DNA from 2 places in the Nocardioides campestrisoli genome. Region 2 is predicted to be linked to the other one. Evidence: riboswitches for the same ligand, from Rfam matches in the RefSeq annotation. Region 2 holds a riboswitch; the other holds the start of a gene.

Region 1 (7,555 bases), 1.7 Mb from region 2:
GAGCGGGTACACCACAGACGTCACGGGAGGTTACGCACAGCCCGTGGCCACGGAGGGCCTCATGAACTGCCGCCGGGTCGGCGGATCGTGAGGCCCTCTTCCCGTGCCCGGCCCCGCTCAGCCCTGTGCGCGAACCCGCCTCAGCCCTGTGCGCGAAGCCGGCTCAGTTCTGTTGGTGAGCGCGGCTCAGTGGCCGAGCATCTTCTTCATCTTGCCGGGCTCCCCGGGCATCCGCTTGCGGGTGACGGTCACCGCCCCCATCAACGCCACGCCCTTGACCCGGACCACCGGGGAGTCGGGCAGCAGCTCTGCCGGCACCTTGTCCCGCGCCTGGTCGAAGGCGCCCATCACGCCGAACCCCTCCACGACCACGTGCGTCCCGGCGTTGACGTAGATGTCCACCGACCCCATGACCGTGTTGGCGTTGATCACCGTCTCGGTCCCGGTGAAGCGGGCCTCCCGCAGGTCGAGCACGACGGCCCCCATCATCGAGAACGCCGTGTGGGTGGTGCCGATCTGCCACACGCCCTTCCGGTCGACGCCGGACATGATGGCGATCGAGCTGTGGTGGCTGACGGTCGCGGGCACCCCGGGGGTCGGTCGGGCGACGGGCAGGTGCTCGGAGCGCAGCACCGGCGTGGCCCCGGGCAGGTCGGCGGTGAGCGGCAGCAGGTCGGCGTAGACCTTGGCCGCGTACGCCGCCTCGAGCCGCTCGTCCAGCTCGTCGAGGTCCAGCCGCCCCTCGGCCGCCGCCTCGCGCAGCGCCTCCGCCACCTGGTGCCGGTCCTGGTCGGAGACGCGCAGACGGGACGGGTCAGACTGATCCATGCCCAGAGGTTACCCAGAGCCGGGCTCCTGGGGGACCACCGTGTGCGCCACCGGCCCTCTCCCCCGGCCCAGTCGCCACCGGCGCCCCGCGTGGAGCTGGCCGGCCGTGTAGGTCGCGGCCAGCGCCGCCGCCTCGGCCAGGGGCGCCCCGTGCGCCAGGAACGTGGCCAGGGCGGCGCTGTGGGTGCACCCGGTGCCGTGGTCGTTGCTGGTCACCACGGCGTCGTGGCGCAGCAGCACCGGGTCGCAGCCCGGCACGACCAGCAGGTCGGCACCGGAGTCGCCACCGGTCAGCAGGACCGGCTGCCCGCGGGCGGCGAGCAGCCCGGCCAGCGCGCGCGGGGTGCCGCGGCACCCCGCCAGCGCGGCCGCCTCGTCGGTGTTGGGGGTGGCCACGGTCGCCACGGACAGCAGGTGCTCGCGGTAGGCGGCGACCACCAGTGAGTCCCCCAGCACGGCTCCGCTGGTGGCGACCAGCACGGGGTCGACGACCAGGGGGAGGCCGACGCCTCCGACCCTCTCCGCGACCAGCCGGACCACCTCGGCGCTGCCCAGCATGCCCGTCTTCACCGCGGCCACCGGCAGGTCCTCCAGCACGGCGTCGAGCTGGGCGGCGACCACCTCCAGCGGCACCGGGTGGACGGCGTGCACACCCAGCGTGTCCTGCGCGGTCACCGCCGTGACCACACAGGCCCCGTGCGCACCGAGGTGCCCGATGGTCGCGAGGTCGGCGGCGATCCCCGCCGCGCCGCCGGAGTCGGTGCCGGCGACGGTCAGCACCACGGGCGGGCTGCTCACCGCACGACCTCCCGGAGCGCGGCCACCACGCGACCCGGATCTGCCGCGCGCATCACCGCGCCCATCACCGCCACCCCCCAGGCGCCGGCCCGGAGCGCGGACGCGGCGTTGCCCGGGTCGACGCCGCCCAGGGCGAAGACCGGCACCGGGTGCCCGGCGTACGCGGCGGACGGGACCAGGGGCCCGTAGCCGGGCTTGCTGGGCGTGGCCGCGTACGGCGACAGCGTCGCCCACCCGGCCCCCTGGCGCGCGGCCCGGGCGACGCCGGCGGCGGAGTGGCAGGAGCGTCCCCACGGAGGACCGTGCCCGGGAGCCGGCTGCCAGGCGGCCAGGTGCACAGCGTGGGCGGCCGGGTCCGGGACCCGCGAGGAGACCACCCGCAGCCCCGGCAGCGCGGCCAGTGCGGCGACCAGGTCGGACCGCGCCCCAGGCTCCAGGTCGTGCTCACGCACCACGACCGCCTCCAGCCCGGCACGGTGACAGGCCCGCACGGTCCCCAGCAGGTCGCGCCCGGCCGGCAGCTGGGCGGCGTCGGTGAGGACCACCACCCGCGGCGGTGCGCACCCGCTCATCCGATCCTCCCCTCGACCGGGCTGGACGCACGCGCCACCGCGCGCCGCGGGATCCGTCCGGCGCCCCACGCGGCCCGGCCCGCCTCGACGCCCAGACGCAGTGCCCGCGCCATCGCCACCGGGTCCTCGGCCCGGGTCACGGCCGAGGCCGCGAGCACCGCGGAGCAGCCCAGCTCCATCGCCAGCGCCGCGTCCGAGGCCGTCCCGACCCCGGCATCCAGCACGACCGGCACGTCCACGCCGGCCACCACCGCCGCCAGCGACCAGGGGTCCAGCACGCCCTGGCCGGAGCCGATCGGGGAGCCCAGCGGCATCACCGCGGCGCAGCCGGCGTCGACCAGCCGCCGTGCCACCACCGGGTCGGGCGGGGCGTAGGGCAGCACGGTGAAGCCGCGGCCCACCAGCTCCTCGGCAGCGTCGAGCAGCTCCACGGCGTCCGGCAGCAGCGACTCCTCGTCGCCGACCACCTCGAGCTTGACCCAGTCGGTGCCGAGCGCCTCGCGGGCGAGCTCCGCGGTGAGCACCGCCTCCCGGGCGCTGGTGCAGCCGGCGGTGTTGGGCAGCAGGCGCACACCGTGCTCGCGCAGCGTCGCCCACAGGCCGCCGCTGCCCGTGCCCGACGTACGGCGCATGCTCACCGTGACCAGGCCGGGCTCGGCCGCGCTCAGCACCGCGGGCAGCAGGGAGAGCCGGGGCAGGCCGCCGGTGCCCAGCAGGAACCGCGACGCCAGCTCCTCCCCCGCGATGACCAGCGGGTCGCCGTCCGTGCTCATCCGCCCTGTGCTCATCCCCCCTGTGCTCATCCGCCCTGCACCGCCCGGACCACCTCGACCACGTCGCCGGGGCGCACCGGGTGGCCGGCGTGCGCGGCCCGGGGCACGACCCGGCCGTTGACGGCCACGGCGCACCCGGTCGCCGGAGCGTCCTGGGAGCGCAGCAGCGCGGCGAGGTCGCCGTCCGGCGCCTCGACCTCGTGTCCGTTGAGCGTGATCCTCACGGGTTCCTCCTCGGGTCCCAGGGGTGGTGGACGGTCCCCGACTCCAGGTGGTCGGCGACCAGGCGTGCGGTCAGCGGCGCGAGCAGCACGCCGTGGCGCGAGTGCCCCGCGGCGAGCAGCACGCCGGGCAGGTGGGTGGGGCCGACCAGCGGCCGGTTGTCCCGGGTGCCGGGCCGGTCCCGCGCGGTCGCCTCCAGCCAGGTCGCCCGGTCCAGGCCCGGCAGCAGCGTCCGGGCGTCGTCGAGCAGCCGGTGCACCCCGCCGGCGGTCACCTCCGGCGCGGCGTCGTGCTCCTCGACCGTCGCCCCGACCACCAGCTCGCCGTCCGCGCGGGGCACCACGTAGACCGGGCGACCACGGACCAGGCCGCGTACGACGTGGCGCGGCGGGTCGTCGCTGCGCACCCGCAGCACCTCACCCCGCACCCCGCGGACCAGCCCCGCGAACGGCGCCGGCAGCCGCGCCCCGGTGGCGACCACGACCGCGTCGTGGTCGGGGCCCGGCGCCGGGTCGCGTGCGAGGTCCCAACCGCGCCGGCACAGGGCGTCGCCGAGCCGGGCCAGCAGGGCGCGGACGACGGACCGCGGGTCGACGGCGAGGTCCTCGGGCAGCCGGAACCCGCCGGCGGCGCGGCCCAGGCAGGGCTCGGTCCGGGCCAGCGCCCGGCGGTCCACCGGCTCGACCGGCTCGCCCAGGGCCTCGAGCAGCCCGGCCTGCCGACCCACCTCCTGCAGGTCGCCCGCGTCGTGCCCGACCAGCAGGGTGCCCGCGGTGTCCAGCCGCACCCCCAGCCGGGCGGCCAGCGCGGGCCAGAGCCGGGCGGAGGCGCGGCCGGTCTCGAGCAGGTCGGTCTCGCCGTGCCAGGTCTCCCCCGCCGGGCAGAGCATCCCGGCGGCGGCGTACGAGGCCCCGCTGCCGGGCGCGGGGTCCCACACGCTCACCCGGTGGCCACGGCGTACCAGCTCCTCGGCGCACGTCAGCCCGACGATCCCGGCACCGAGCACGCGGACCCGCAGACCGCTCGCCCGCACTCCGGTCGACTGCACACTGCTCATCGCAGCGCCGCCACCAGCTCCTTCGCGGCCGCCACCGGATCTCGCGCGCCCCAGACGGCGGCGATCACCGCCACCCCGTGCGCCCCGGCCCGGCGCGCGGCCCCGGCCCGGGCGGCGTCCACCCCGCCGATCGACACCAGCGGCAGCACCCCCGCAGCGCGGGTCACCGCCTCCGGACCCAGGGCAGCGGGCAGCCCCGCCTTGCTGCCCGAGGCCCAGACGGGTCCGAAGCCGGCGTACGTCGCCCCCGCGTCGGCGGCGCGCAGCACGTCGTCGCGGGAGCGGCAGGTGGCGCCCACCACCAGGTCGGGCGCGACCCGGCGGGCCGCCGCCACCGGCAGGTCGTCGGCGCCGAGATGCACGCCGTCCGCGCCAGCCGCCAGCGCCACGTCGAGCCGGTCGTCGACCACCACCTGGGCGCCACCGGGACGCACCGCGCCGACCACCAGCTGGGCCAGGGCGAGCACCTCGCGGTCGGTCCCGGTCTTGTCGCGGACCTGGAAGCCGTCGACCCCCGCGGCGACGAGGTCGGGCAACAGGGAGAGGTCGTCCCCCGGAGAGACGAGGCAGAACAGACGTGGCAGCAACACGGGTACGAACACGGGAGCTCCTGACGCTTCCTTCGCCGGCATGACCCGGATCAGGTTCGACGGTCGGAGCGGCTCCAGCTCCCTCTCAGCTCGCTGCCGCGAGCTCCCGTGGTGGACGTCGACGACGATAACGAAGGCGCGCAGGGGTGTCCAGAGCGGTGCGCGCCGGGGCCCGGGGCCCTACGATCCTGTCCACACTGGCTGCGCACGTCTCTGTGCGCACGTCTCTGTGCACACGTCTCCGAGGGGTCTCATGGGTCGCATCGTCCTGTTCTACGTCGTGCCGCTGGTGCTCTCGATCTACTGCCTGGTGGAGGCGATCACCAGCAAGGACGACGAGGTGCGCCACCTGCCCAAGATCGGCTGGATGCTGCTGATCCTCTTCTTCCCGGTGGTCGGCTCGGTGGCCTGGCTGGCCGCAGGCCGGCCGGTGACGCCCCGGCGCTCCCCCGGCGAGCGGGCGGTGCCGCAGTTCCCGGAGTACGACCGGCCAGGACGCGCCGCGGCCACCGACGGCACCTCGGACGAGGAGTTCCTGGCACAGGTGCGTCGGCGGGCCGAGGAGCAGCGGCGTCGCTACCAGGCCGAGCAACGGCGCAAGCGCGAGCAGGAGGAGGCCGAGCGGCGGGAGCGGCAGGAGCGTCGCCGCGCCGAGGATGGGGCCGGCGACGCTGCCCCGGACGAGGCTCCCGACGGCGACCCCGCTCCGGACGGCGACCCGGCGGCGAGCTGAGTCCAGCTGCCCCGGCCGACCGGCGCGCTCAGGCGAGCGCCGGCGCCAGCCGACGACGTACGGCGCTCGCCGCGGCACGCCCGGCGCGGCTGGCGCCGATCGTGCTCGCCGAGGGCCCGTAGCCCACGAGCTGCACCCGAGGGTCGCGGACCGCCGTCGTGGCGCCCTGCACGTTGCCCGGCACGTGCACGAGCTGGATCCCTCCCTGGGGAGTCCGCAGGCCGAGCGGGGCCAGGTGGTCCACGGCCGCCCGGAAGCCGGTCGCCCAGAGGATGGCGCCGACCTCCTCGCGGGCGGGCGCACCGGGCGGCGGGTCCTCCCAGCGCACGCCCCAGGGCTCGATCGAGGTGAACATCGGGCGCCGCCGGTAGGCGCCGAGCCTGGCGGCCCGCTGCTCCTGGGGGCGCAGCGCGAGGCCGGTGACGCCCACGACGCTGGTCGGCGGCAGGCCTTGCCGGACCCGCTCCTCGACGTGGGTGACGGCCGCCAGCCCGGCCTCGGCGTCGAAGTCGTCGTCGCGCCAGACGGGAGGACGCCGGGTGACCCACAGGGTGTCGGTGACCGGGGCCAGCTCGCCGAGGAGCTGGACGGCGGACGCGCCGCCTCCGACGACCAGGACCCGGGTGCCGCGGAAGTGCTCGGCACCCGGGTAGTGCGCGGTGTGCAGCTGCTCGCCGGCGAACGAGGCGATGCCCGGGTAGAACGGCACGAACGGGCGGGTCCAGGTCCCGGTCGCGTTCACCAGCGTCCGGGTGCGCCAGGACCGCTCGCCGGCCGGGCCGTGGCCTCGTACGACGAGCAGCTCGCCCTCGCTCTCCACCCGGTCGACCCGCACGGGCCGCACCACCGGCAGCGCGTGCCGGCGCTCGTAGTCGGCGAAGTACGCCGGCACGACCTCGCGGGCGGGCAGGGGCGAGCGGGGCGGTGCCGGGGCGTCGGGCAGGTCGGCGACGCCGTGCACGTCCTGCATGGTCAGCGACTCCCACCGATGCTGCCAGGCGCCACCGGGGGCCGGGGCCGAGTCGAGCACCAGGTGCGCGATCCCGAGGCGCGCGAGGTGGAACGACGCGGCCAGACCCGCCTGACCCGCGCCGATCACCAGGGAGTCGAGCGGGGAGTCGAGCAGGGCGTCATGCGGTTCCACATCAGGGCGAACGCCGCGAGCGGGCGTTCTATTGCTCAGGGTCTCTCGCTCACGTGGGCGCGCCCCTCGTCGACGGCGGCGGCCGCCCGGACCAGCCGGAAGCCCACGCCCCGGATGGCCTGCACCTGCAGCGGGGCGTCGAGGAAGCCGAGCTTGCGCCGCAGCCGCTTGACCACCGACTGCATGTCGGAGCGGTCGCCCAGGTGGTCGTTGCCCCAGACGTCCTGGTGGAGCTCTTCGAAGGTCCACGTGCGCCCCACGTCCGAGAGCAGGCAGCGCAGCGCGTCGTGCTCCAGCGGGGACAGCGGCACCGCTCGGTCGCGCCAGGTCGCCGTACGCCGGTCGGAGTCGATGAGGAGGCCACAGTCCGAGGACCCAGGGCGCTCAGGCGACTCGGGGCGCGCCGTTCCCGGCGGGTCCTCGGCGGTGAGCAGCGCGACGGCCTCCTCCCGTGAGGACACCAGCAGGACCGACACGTGGTCGCCGAACAGGCTGGCGACGCGCAGCCGTTCCTCCAGCGAGTAGGCGATCGCGATCACCACGGCCTTGGGCGGCCGCGACGACGCGGGCGTCGTCTCGTGGAGGGCTTCCTCTCCCCGAGCGAGAGACATGGCCCTTCCTTTCCCCTGCGCTCTCAGCCTCGCCGCGCACGCAGGAATGGTCAAGCACTACGACGTCCCGGCGCACGAATCCGCACCTACTGCCGAGTTGCCCGCATATCGCCCGGATCGACGACGAATTGACCGGATGCGCGCGTAGTCGGCCCGGCGACACGCTGCCTAGGTTCTGGACAGGACCGGTCGGAGGACCGGTCCACTCTCGGGAAGGACCACCATGT
Region 2 (7,555 bases):
GCGAGCTCCCCGGCCACCCGCTCCTCCATCCGGGAGACGTACTCGAACTCCCGGCGTACGTCGGACCACAGCGACCGCCAGCTCCGGCGCTGCGCGTACGGCGACCCGTAGAGCTTGGCCTTCACCTGGTTGAGCGTCAGCTCGAACCGGCGGCTCTCCTCGACCAGCTCGCGCGCCATCTCCTGCCCGTGGTCCAGCTTGCGCCGGGCCGCGGGGACCAGCACGGCGTGGCTCGCGGCGGTGTGCCGCGCCGCCATCGTCAGGAAGGTGTCGACGGCGGGGTAGCCCTCGTGCGGATCCCTCATCGAGTGGGCCCGCTCGGCCTGGTCGAGCCGCGCTGCCAGGGCCCGATGGGTCTCACGGGTGTGGGGGAGCAGGGTGTCCATCCGAGGAACCTCCCGTGACCGGTGTCACAGACGTCTCCTCCAGTGTGCGTCGGTCCGAGGGTGCGGACAAGCGATCGCCGGGTCGCCGCCCCCTGGCCCGGGCGAGCAGGCCGACCACCAGCGCCACCGCGCCGGCGAGCGCGAGCAGGTGCAGCGTCGCCGGCCACAGGTCGAGCCCCAGCGTCCCGGTGAGCTCGCCGCGCCCCTCCTCCCCCCACGACTGCCCGGCCACCCGGCCGGTGCCGGAGAGCCGGGAGACCACGGCCAGGCCGGGCAGCACCACCGCGAGCAGCGCGAGCCAGCGCAGCAGGTCCCCCGGCACCCGGCGTACGTCGGTCGAGGAGCGGGCCACGCGCAACGCGCTGAGCCCGAGCACCAGGACCGCCACCGGGATCGCGGCCCACAGGCCCGGCTCGGAGTCGGTCCAGTGGCCCAGGCGGGAGTGGAACGCGCCGAGGGTGACCTCCAGGTCGCCGGACGCCGAGCCGTCCACGGTGTAGCCGGCCGGCCCCAGGGCTCCGAGCGCGAGCACCGCGAACCCCCAGGTGGCCAGGGCGGCGAGGCCCAGGCCGACGCCGCTGGCCGCCTCGACGGAGACGTCCCCGGTCGGCGCCGGGTCGCCACCGGCGAGCATCAGCACCCCCAGCACCCCGGCGACCGGCAGCAGGAGCAGCAGGGTGACGAGGCCGTGCACCGGGGCCCGGAGCCGCTCGCCGAGCGTCGTCACGGCCAGCACCCCGAGCACCCCGAGCATCAGGGCGAACGCCCCGAGCGGGGCGCGCCACGGCACCACCCCCGCGTCCCCGCGCACCTGGTCGGCGTCGCGGGCGGCGATCCAGTCGAGCGCGACCAGGATCCCGCCGGAGCCGGTCCGGGCCAGCAGGGCGACCACCAGGACGCCGACGGCGACCAGGGCGGCCGCGACCGCGGCGTCGACCAGAGGGGTGGCGGCCCCGGTGTGCGGCACGTCGCGGCTGACGCGGCGGAACGCGAGCACGGCGGTGGCCCCGGCCAGCAGGGTCAGGGTCAGCGGGACCGCGGTCGCGCTCCCGCTGGCGGTGCCGCCGACCACGACGAAGCTGCCGCTCATGCTGCCGTCGACGCCGGCACCGAACGCGCCTGCGAGCAGCACGCCCGCCGTGGTCAGGAGCTGCCCGAAGGTCATCGACGCCGTGGCGATCAGCCACGCCAGCAGCAGCGAGGCCGCGCCGGTGACCGCCAGCGTGGCCCCCGCGACCGCGGCGCCACGGCGTACGGAGCCGGGCAGCGTGCCGGGTCGCGGGTCGGACATGGCTGACAGGGTGCCGCACCGCTCGTGATGGTGCCAGGACGACCAGACCCTGAGACCTGCTGAGACCTGCTGGAACCTCAGCGCGCCAGGAAGGCCAGCACCTGGCGGAACGCCCGGTCGGCCTCGGGCACCAGGGGCAGCAGGGGGTAGACGTGCAGCAGCCCCGGCTCCTCCACGCTGGTGAGCTCCCAGCCCGCCTCCGCCGCATGACGGACCAGCAGCCGGAAGCCGGGCAGCAGGGTGTCCCGAGTGCCCCCGAGCAGCAGCGTGGGCGGCAGGTCGGCCAGCGAGCCCAGCCCCGGCGAGACCTCGGGCCGGCGCAGGTCCGCCTCCGACCCGGCCCACCAGCCGGCGTAGGCGTCGATCTTGCCCACGAAGAGCCACGGGTCCCCGGCGGTGGCCTGCGCCGTCTCCTCCGGGGTGGTGCCGGCGAGGTCGACCCACGGCGAGATCAGCACCGTCCGCGCGGCGCGCGGCCCGCCGGTGTCGCGCATGGCCTGGGCGAGCGAGAGGGCGTAGCCACCGCCGGCGGAGTCACCGGCCAGGACCAGCTCGCCGCCGCCTTCCGCCGCCTGGACGGCGTACCGGCCGGCGAGCCCGACGAGCGCCTCGTGGGAGTCGCGCCAGGTGTGCTCGGGGGCCAGCGGGTAGTCCGGCAGCACGATCCGCGCACCGGTGGCCCGGGCCAGCCGGCAGACCCACCGCAGGTGGAACGGGTCCAGCCCGAAGGCGTACCCGCCGCCGTGCAGGTAGAGGACCGTGAGCCCGGGACTCGTGCCCGCGGCTCGGGCCCGGGGCGTGACCACCCAGCTGGGGAAGCCGGCGGAGTCGTCGCGCTCGACCGCGAACCGCCGGGTGAACCCGGGGACCGCCCAGGTGGGCAGCCCCGCCGGCTCCGCACGCCGCCGGGCCAGCACCCGCCGGCGCTCGGCCTCGGGGTCGGTGAGGTCGCCGCTGCGGCGGACCACCGGCAGCGCCCGGACCAGCAGCCGGTGCCGGAAGCTGGGACGCGGGATCGGGTCGAACAGGGTCGGATCGACCGGGGAACGGGAGACGGCGGGCACGCGAGCACCCTAGGCTCTGGCCACCATGAGGGGGCAGACGCGCGACCAGGACCCGACCGTCGTCTACCTCGCCGGCTGGGGACGCAGCGGCTCCACCCTGCTCGAGCGGCTGCTCGGCGAGCTCCCCGGCGTCACCCTGCTCGGGGAGGTGGTCCACCTCTGGGAGCGGGGTCTGCACGAGGACCAGCTCTGCGCCTGCGGCGCGGCCTTCTCCGCGTGCCCGTTCTGGACGGCCGTGGGCGCGCGGGCCTTCGGCGGCTGGCAGGCTGTCGACCTCGACCGGCTCGCGTACCTGCGGGAGCGGGTGGACCGGCAGCGCCGGATGCCGCGCACCGCACGCCGCAGACCCGACCCCGGCACCCGCGCCGAGGTCGAGCAGTACGCCGGCCACTTCCGCGCCGTCTACGCCGCGGCCCAGCAGGTCGGCGGCGCCCGGGTGCTGGTCGACTCCAGCAAGGAGATCCCCACCGCGCTCACCCTCAGCCACCGCGACGACCTGGACCTGCGCGTCCTGCACGTGGTGCGCGACGCGCGCGGCGTGGCCTACTCCTGGGCGAAGACCGTGGCCCGCCCCGAGGCCGGCGGCGAGCCGATGCCGCGCTTCTCCCCGGCGCGCAGCACCGGGCTGTGGCTCTCGGGCAACCTGACCGTGCAGGCGCTGGCCTGGCGCGGCGTCCCGCTGACCCGGATGCGCTACGAGGACCTGGTCGCCGATCCTGCCGCGGCGCTGGCCGAGGCCTGGCGGGCGCTCGACCTCCCAGGCTCGCCGGAGCTGCCGGTGCGCGGGGGCGGTGCCGCCGGCCCGCCCGAGGTCGACCTCGGGCCGTGCCACTCGGTGGCCGGGAACCCGATGCGGTTCCGGACCGGGCCCACCGAGCTGCGGGCCGACGAGGAGTGGCGCGCCGCGATGGCTCCGGGCGACCGGCGGCTGGTCACGGCGATGGCGTGGCCGCTGCTGCGCCGGTTCGGCTACCGGTAGGCTGGCACCACCAGACAGGGGAGCACCCGGCGTCGCGACGCCACGTGCTGAGAGTGCGGGAGAGCCCGCAGACCCTCCGAACCTGCACCGGTTAGCACCGGCGAAGGGAGTCAGAAAGTGAAGCGTCCTGCCCTGCTCGCAACCGTGGGGGTGGTGGGCCTCGGCCTGCTCGCCGCCTGCAGCACCGGCGGCACCACCAGCGCGGAGGAGTCCGGCCCCGAGCGCAGCCGCGAGGTCATCCTGGTCACGCACGACTCGTTCACCCTCCCCGAGGAGCTGCTCGAGGAGTTCGCCGAGCAGACCGGCCAGGAGCTGATCGTCCGGGCCTCCGGCGACGCCGGCGCGCTGAGCGCCAAGCTCGCGCTGACCAAGGAGAACCCGACCGGCGACGTCGCCTTCGGGATCGACAACACCTTCGCCTCCCGGGTGCTGGACGAGGGGGTCTTCGCCCCGGTCGAGGTGGAGCTGCCGCCCGGCGCCGAGGAGTACGCGCTCGCCGACGGAGCCGACCGCCTGGTCCCGGTCGACGTCGGCCACGTGTGCCTCAACATCGACGACACCTGGTTCGACAAGAACGAGGTGAAGCCGCCGCGGACGCTGCAGGACCTGACGAAGCCGGCGTACGAGGACCTCACCGTCGTGCCCGCCGCCTCCACCTCCTCGCCGGGGATGGCGTTCCTGCTCAGCACCGTGGCGGCCTTCGGCGACGAGTGGCCCGACTACTGGCAGGAGCTGCTGGACAACGGCCTCAAGGTCGTCGACGGCTGGAGCGACGCCTACTACACCGACTTCACCCAGGGCGGCGAGAACGGCGACCGCCCGATCGTCCTCTCCTACGACTCCTCGCCGGCCTTCACCGTGGCCGAGGGCCAGAAGCGGTCGACCACCAGCGCGCTGCTGGAGACCTGCTTCCGCCAGGTCGAGTACGCCGGCGTGCTGGACGGGGCCCCGAACCCCGAGGGCGCCCGGGCCCTGGTCGAGTTCCTCACCGGCCCGGAGGTGCAGGCGGCGCTGCCGGAGTCGATGTTCGTCTTCCCGGTCGACCCGACGGTCGAGCTCCCCGACGCGTGGGCCGAGTACGCGGTCCAGCCCGAGCAGCCCTTCGAGGTCGACTCCGAGGAGATCGCGGCCAACCGGGAGCAGTGGCTCCAGCAGTGGACGGAGATCACCACCCGGTGAGCGCGGGCCGGCGGGCTGCGACGCGCCGGCTGCTGGTGCTGGCCGGGCTCTCGGCCGGACCGCTGCTGGTGCTCGGGGTCTTCTTCGGGCTGCCGGTCGCGGCCATGGTGTCGCGCGGCTTCCTCGACGACGGGTCCCTCGACCTCGGCGGCGTGCTGGAGGTGCTCGGCCGCCCCCGGGTGCACCGGGTGCTGGCCTTCACCCTGGGCTCCGCCCTGGCCGGGACGCTGCTCTCGCTCGCCCTCGGCCTGCCCGCGGCGTACACCCTGACCAGGCTCCGGCTGCCCGGCCGGCGGGTGGTCCGGGCCGCCCTGCTGGTGCCGTTCGTGCTGCCCACGGTGGTGGTCGGCGTGGCGTTCCGCCAGCTGCTCGCCGACTCCGGCCCGCTGGGCGGCCTGGGCCTGGACGGCACCCCGGTGGCGATCGTGCTGGGCCTGGCCTTCTTCAACGCCGCCGTGGTGGTGCGCGGGGTCGGGGCGGCCTGGGAGTCCCTGGACCCGCGGCCCGCGGAGGCGGCCGCGGCGCTCGGCGCCACGCCCTGGCAGGTGCTGCGCACGGTGACCCTGCCCGCGCTGCGCCCGGCGATCGTCTCGTCGGCCTCGGTGGTCTTCCTCTTCTGCGCCACCGCGTTCGGCATCGTGCTGACGCTCGGCGGGGTCCGCTACGCCACGGTGGAGACCGAGATCTACCTGCTCACCACCACCCTCTTCGACCTGCAGGCCGCGGCGGCGCTCTCCCTGCTCCAGCTGGTCGTGGTGGCGGGCCTGCTGCTGGTCACCGGTCGGCTGCGGGCGACCACGACGGCGCTCAGCCGGGCCGTGCCGAGGCCGCGGCGGCCCGCTGCGGCCGACGTGCCGGCCCTGCTGGTCACCGGGCTGCTGCTGGTCTTCGTCGCCACCCCGCTGACCGCCCTGGTCGCCGGGTCGCTGCGGGTGCGCGGTGGCTGGAGCCTGGACAACTACCGCGCGCTCTCGGGCACCGGGGAGGACCGGGCGTTGCTGGTCCCGGTGACCGAGGCGCTGGCCACGTCCTTGCGGGTCGCGGTCGACGCCACCTGGATGGCGCTGCTGCTCGGCCTGCTGCTCGCGGTGGTGGTGACCCGCCGCTCCCACGGGCGCACCGAGCGCCGGCTCCGGTCCACGGTGGACGCGCTGTTCATGCTGCCCCTCGGCGTCTCGGCGGTGACGCTCGGCTTCGGCTTCCTGATCGCCCTGGACCGGCCCCCGGTCGACCTGCGCGACTCCCCGTGGCTGGTGCCGATCGCCCAGGCGCTGGTGGCGCTCCCCCTGGTGCTGCGCACGCTGGTCCCGGTGCTGGCCGGGATCGACGACCGGCAGCGGCAGGCCGCCGCCTCGATGGGTGCCGGACCGCTGCGCACCTGGCTGACGGTCGAGGCGCCGGTGGTGTGGAAGCCGCTGCTGGCCGCCAGCGGCTTCGCCTTCGCCGTCTCGCTGGGGGAGTTCGGTGCCACCTCCTTCCTGGCCCGGGACGAGAACCCGACGCTGCCGGTGGTGATCTACCAGCTGATCGGCCATCCCGGGGAGATGAACTACGGGATGGCGCTGGCCGCCTCGGTGGTGCTCGCGGCCACCACCGCACTGGTCGTGCTGGCCGTGGAGCGGCTGCGGGTGCCGAGCGTGGGAGCCTTCTGACATGCCCGACGAGGAGGATCTGCGGCCCGCGCTCTCCCTGCGTGGTGCCTGCGCGGCGTACGACGGCAAGCCGGCCCTGGTCGACGTCTCGCTGGACCTGCCGGCCGGCGAGGTGCTCGCGGTGCTGGGCCCCTCGGGGTGCGGGAAGTCCACGCTGCTACGGGTGGTCGCCGGCCTGGAGCCGCTGAGTGCCGGGACCGTGCTCTTCGACGGCGACGACCTGGCCGGGCGCCCCACCCACCGGCGCGGCTTCTCGCTGATGTTCCAGGACGGGCAGCTCTTCGCCCACCTGAGCGTGGCCCGCAACGTCGGTTACGCCCTGCGGCTGGCCCGGCGGCCGCGCGCCGAGGTGCGGTCCCGGGTCGCCGAGCTGCTGGCACTGGTCGGGCTGGCGGGCTACGAGGACCGGATGCCGGCGACGCTGTCGGGCGGGGAGCGGCAGCGGGTGGCGCTGGCCCGGGCCCTGGCGGTGCGGCCCCGGCTGCTGCTCCTCGACGAGCCGCTCTCGGCCCTGGACGCCGCGCTGCGCGAGTCCCTGGCCGCCGACCTGCGCGCGATCCTGGTCGCGGCCGGGACCACCGCGGTGATGGTGACCCACGACCACGAGGAGGCCTTCGCGGTCGCCGACCGGCTCGCGGTGATGTTCCGGGGCCGGGTCGTCCAGCAGGGGCCGATCGGCGAGGTGTGGGCGTGGCCCGCGGACGAGGAGACCGCGACGTTCCTGGGCTACCCCACGGTGCTCGCCGGGGAGCCCGCCGACCGGCTGGCCCGGGCCGCCGGCCTGGCGGGTGGCCGGGTGCTGGCACTGCGCCGCTCAGCGCTCCGGGTCGATCCCGAGGGGCCGGTGGCCGCCACGGTGACCGCCGCGGTGGCGACGCCCGAGCTGCTGCGCCTGCAGGTCGACGTCCCCGACGTCGGGGCCCTGCACGCGGTGGCCTCCCGTGGGGCCCAGGTCACGGTGGGCCAGGAGGTCCGGCTGGCGGTCGACCCCGACCGCCTCGCCC

The links. Region 2 has a riboswitch for thiamine pyrophosphate ahead of H8838_RS17400 (thiamine ABC transporter substrate-binding protein). Riboswitches for the same ligand answer to the same signal wherever they lie in the genome.
Region 1: another riboswitch for thiamine pyrophosphate. It lies ahead of H8838_RS05465 (thiamine phosphate synthase); the one in region 2 lies ahead of H8838_RS17400 (thiamine ABC transporter substrate-binding protein).

What each region holds. Positions count from the first base shown of each region.
Region 1 is NZ_CP061768.1:1,138,202-1,145,756, reverse strand. Features, by position in the region: gene H8838_RS05500 (ABC transporter ATP-binding protein) at 1-2, shown strand, start outside; gene H8838_RS05495 (DUF1707 SHOCT-like domain-containing protein) at 187-828, opposite strand; gene thiD (bifunctional hydroxymethylpyrimidine kinase/phosphomethylpyrimidine kinase) at 838-1,626, opposite strand; gene H8838_RS05485 (thiamine phosphate synthase) at 1,623-2,198, opposite strand; gene H8838_RS05480 (thiazole synthase) at 2,195-2,971, opposite strand; gene thiS (sulfur carrier protein ThiS) at 2,998-3,195, opposite strand; gene thiO (glycine oxidase ThiO) at 3,192-4,250, opposite strand; gene H8838_RS05465 (thiamine phosphate synthase) at 4,247-4,852, opposite strand; TPP riboswitch at 4,850-4,960, opposite strand; gene H8838_RS05460 (PLD nuclease N-terminal domain-containing protein) at 5,094-5,573, shown strand; gene H8838_RS05455 (NAD(P)-binding domain-containing protein) at 5,602-6,717, opposite strand; gene H8838_RS05450 (winged helix-turn-helix domain-containing protein) at 6,753-7,328, opposite strand.
Region 2 is NZ_CP061768.1:3,680,232-3,687,786, reverse strand. Features, by position in the region: gene H8838_RS17420 (hypothetical protein) at 1-386, opposite strand, end outside; gene H8838_RS17415 (hypothetical protein) at 358-1,677, opposite strand; gene H8838_RS17410 (alpha/beta hydrolase fold domain-containing protein) at 1,755-2,741, opposite strand; gene H8838_RS17405 (sulfotransferase) at 2,767-3,720, shown strand; TPP riboswitch at 3,727-3,846, shown strand; gene H8838_RS17400 (thiamine ABC transporter substrate-binding protein) at 3,838-4,899, shown strand; gene H8838_RS17395 (ABC transporter permease) at 4,896-6,551, shown strand; gene H8838_RS17390 (ABC transporter ATP-binding protein) at 6,553-7,555, shown strand, end outside.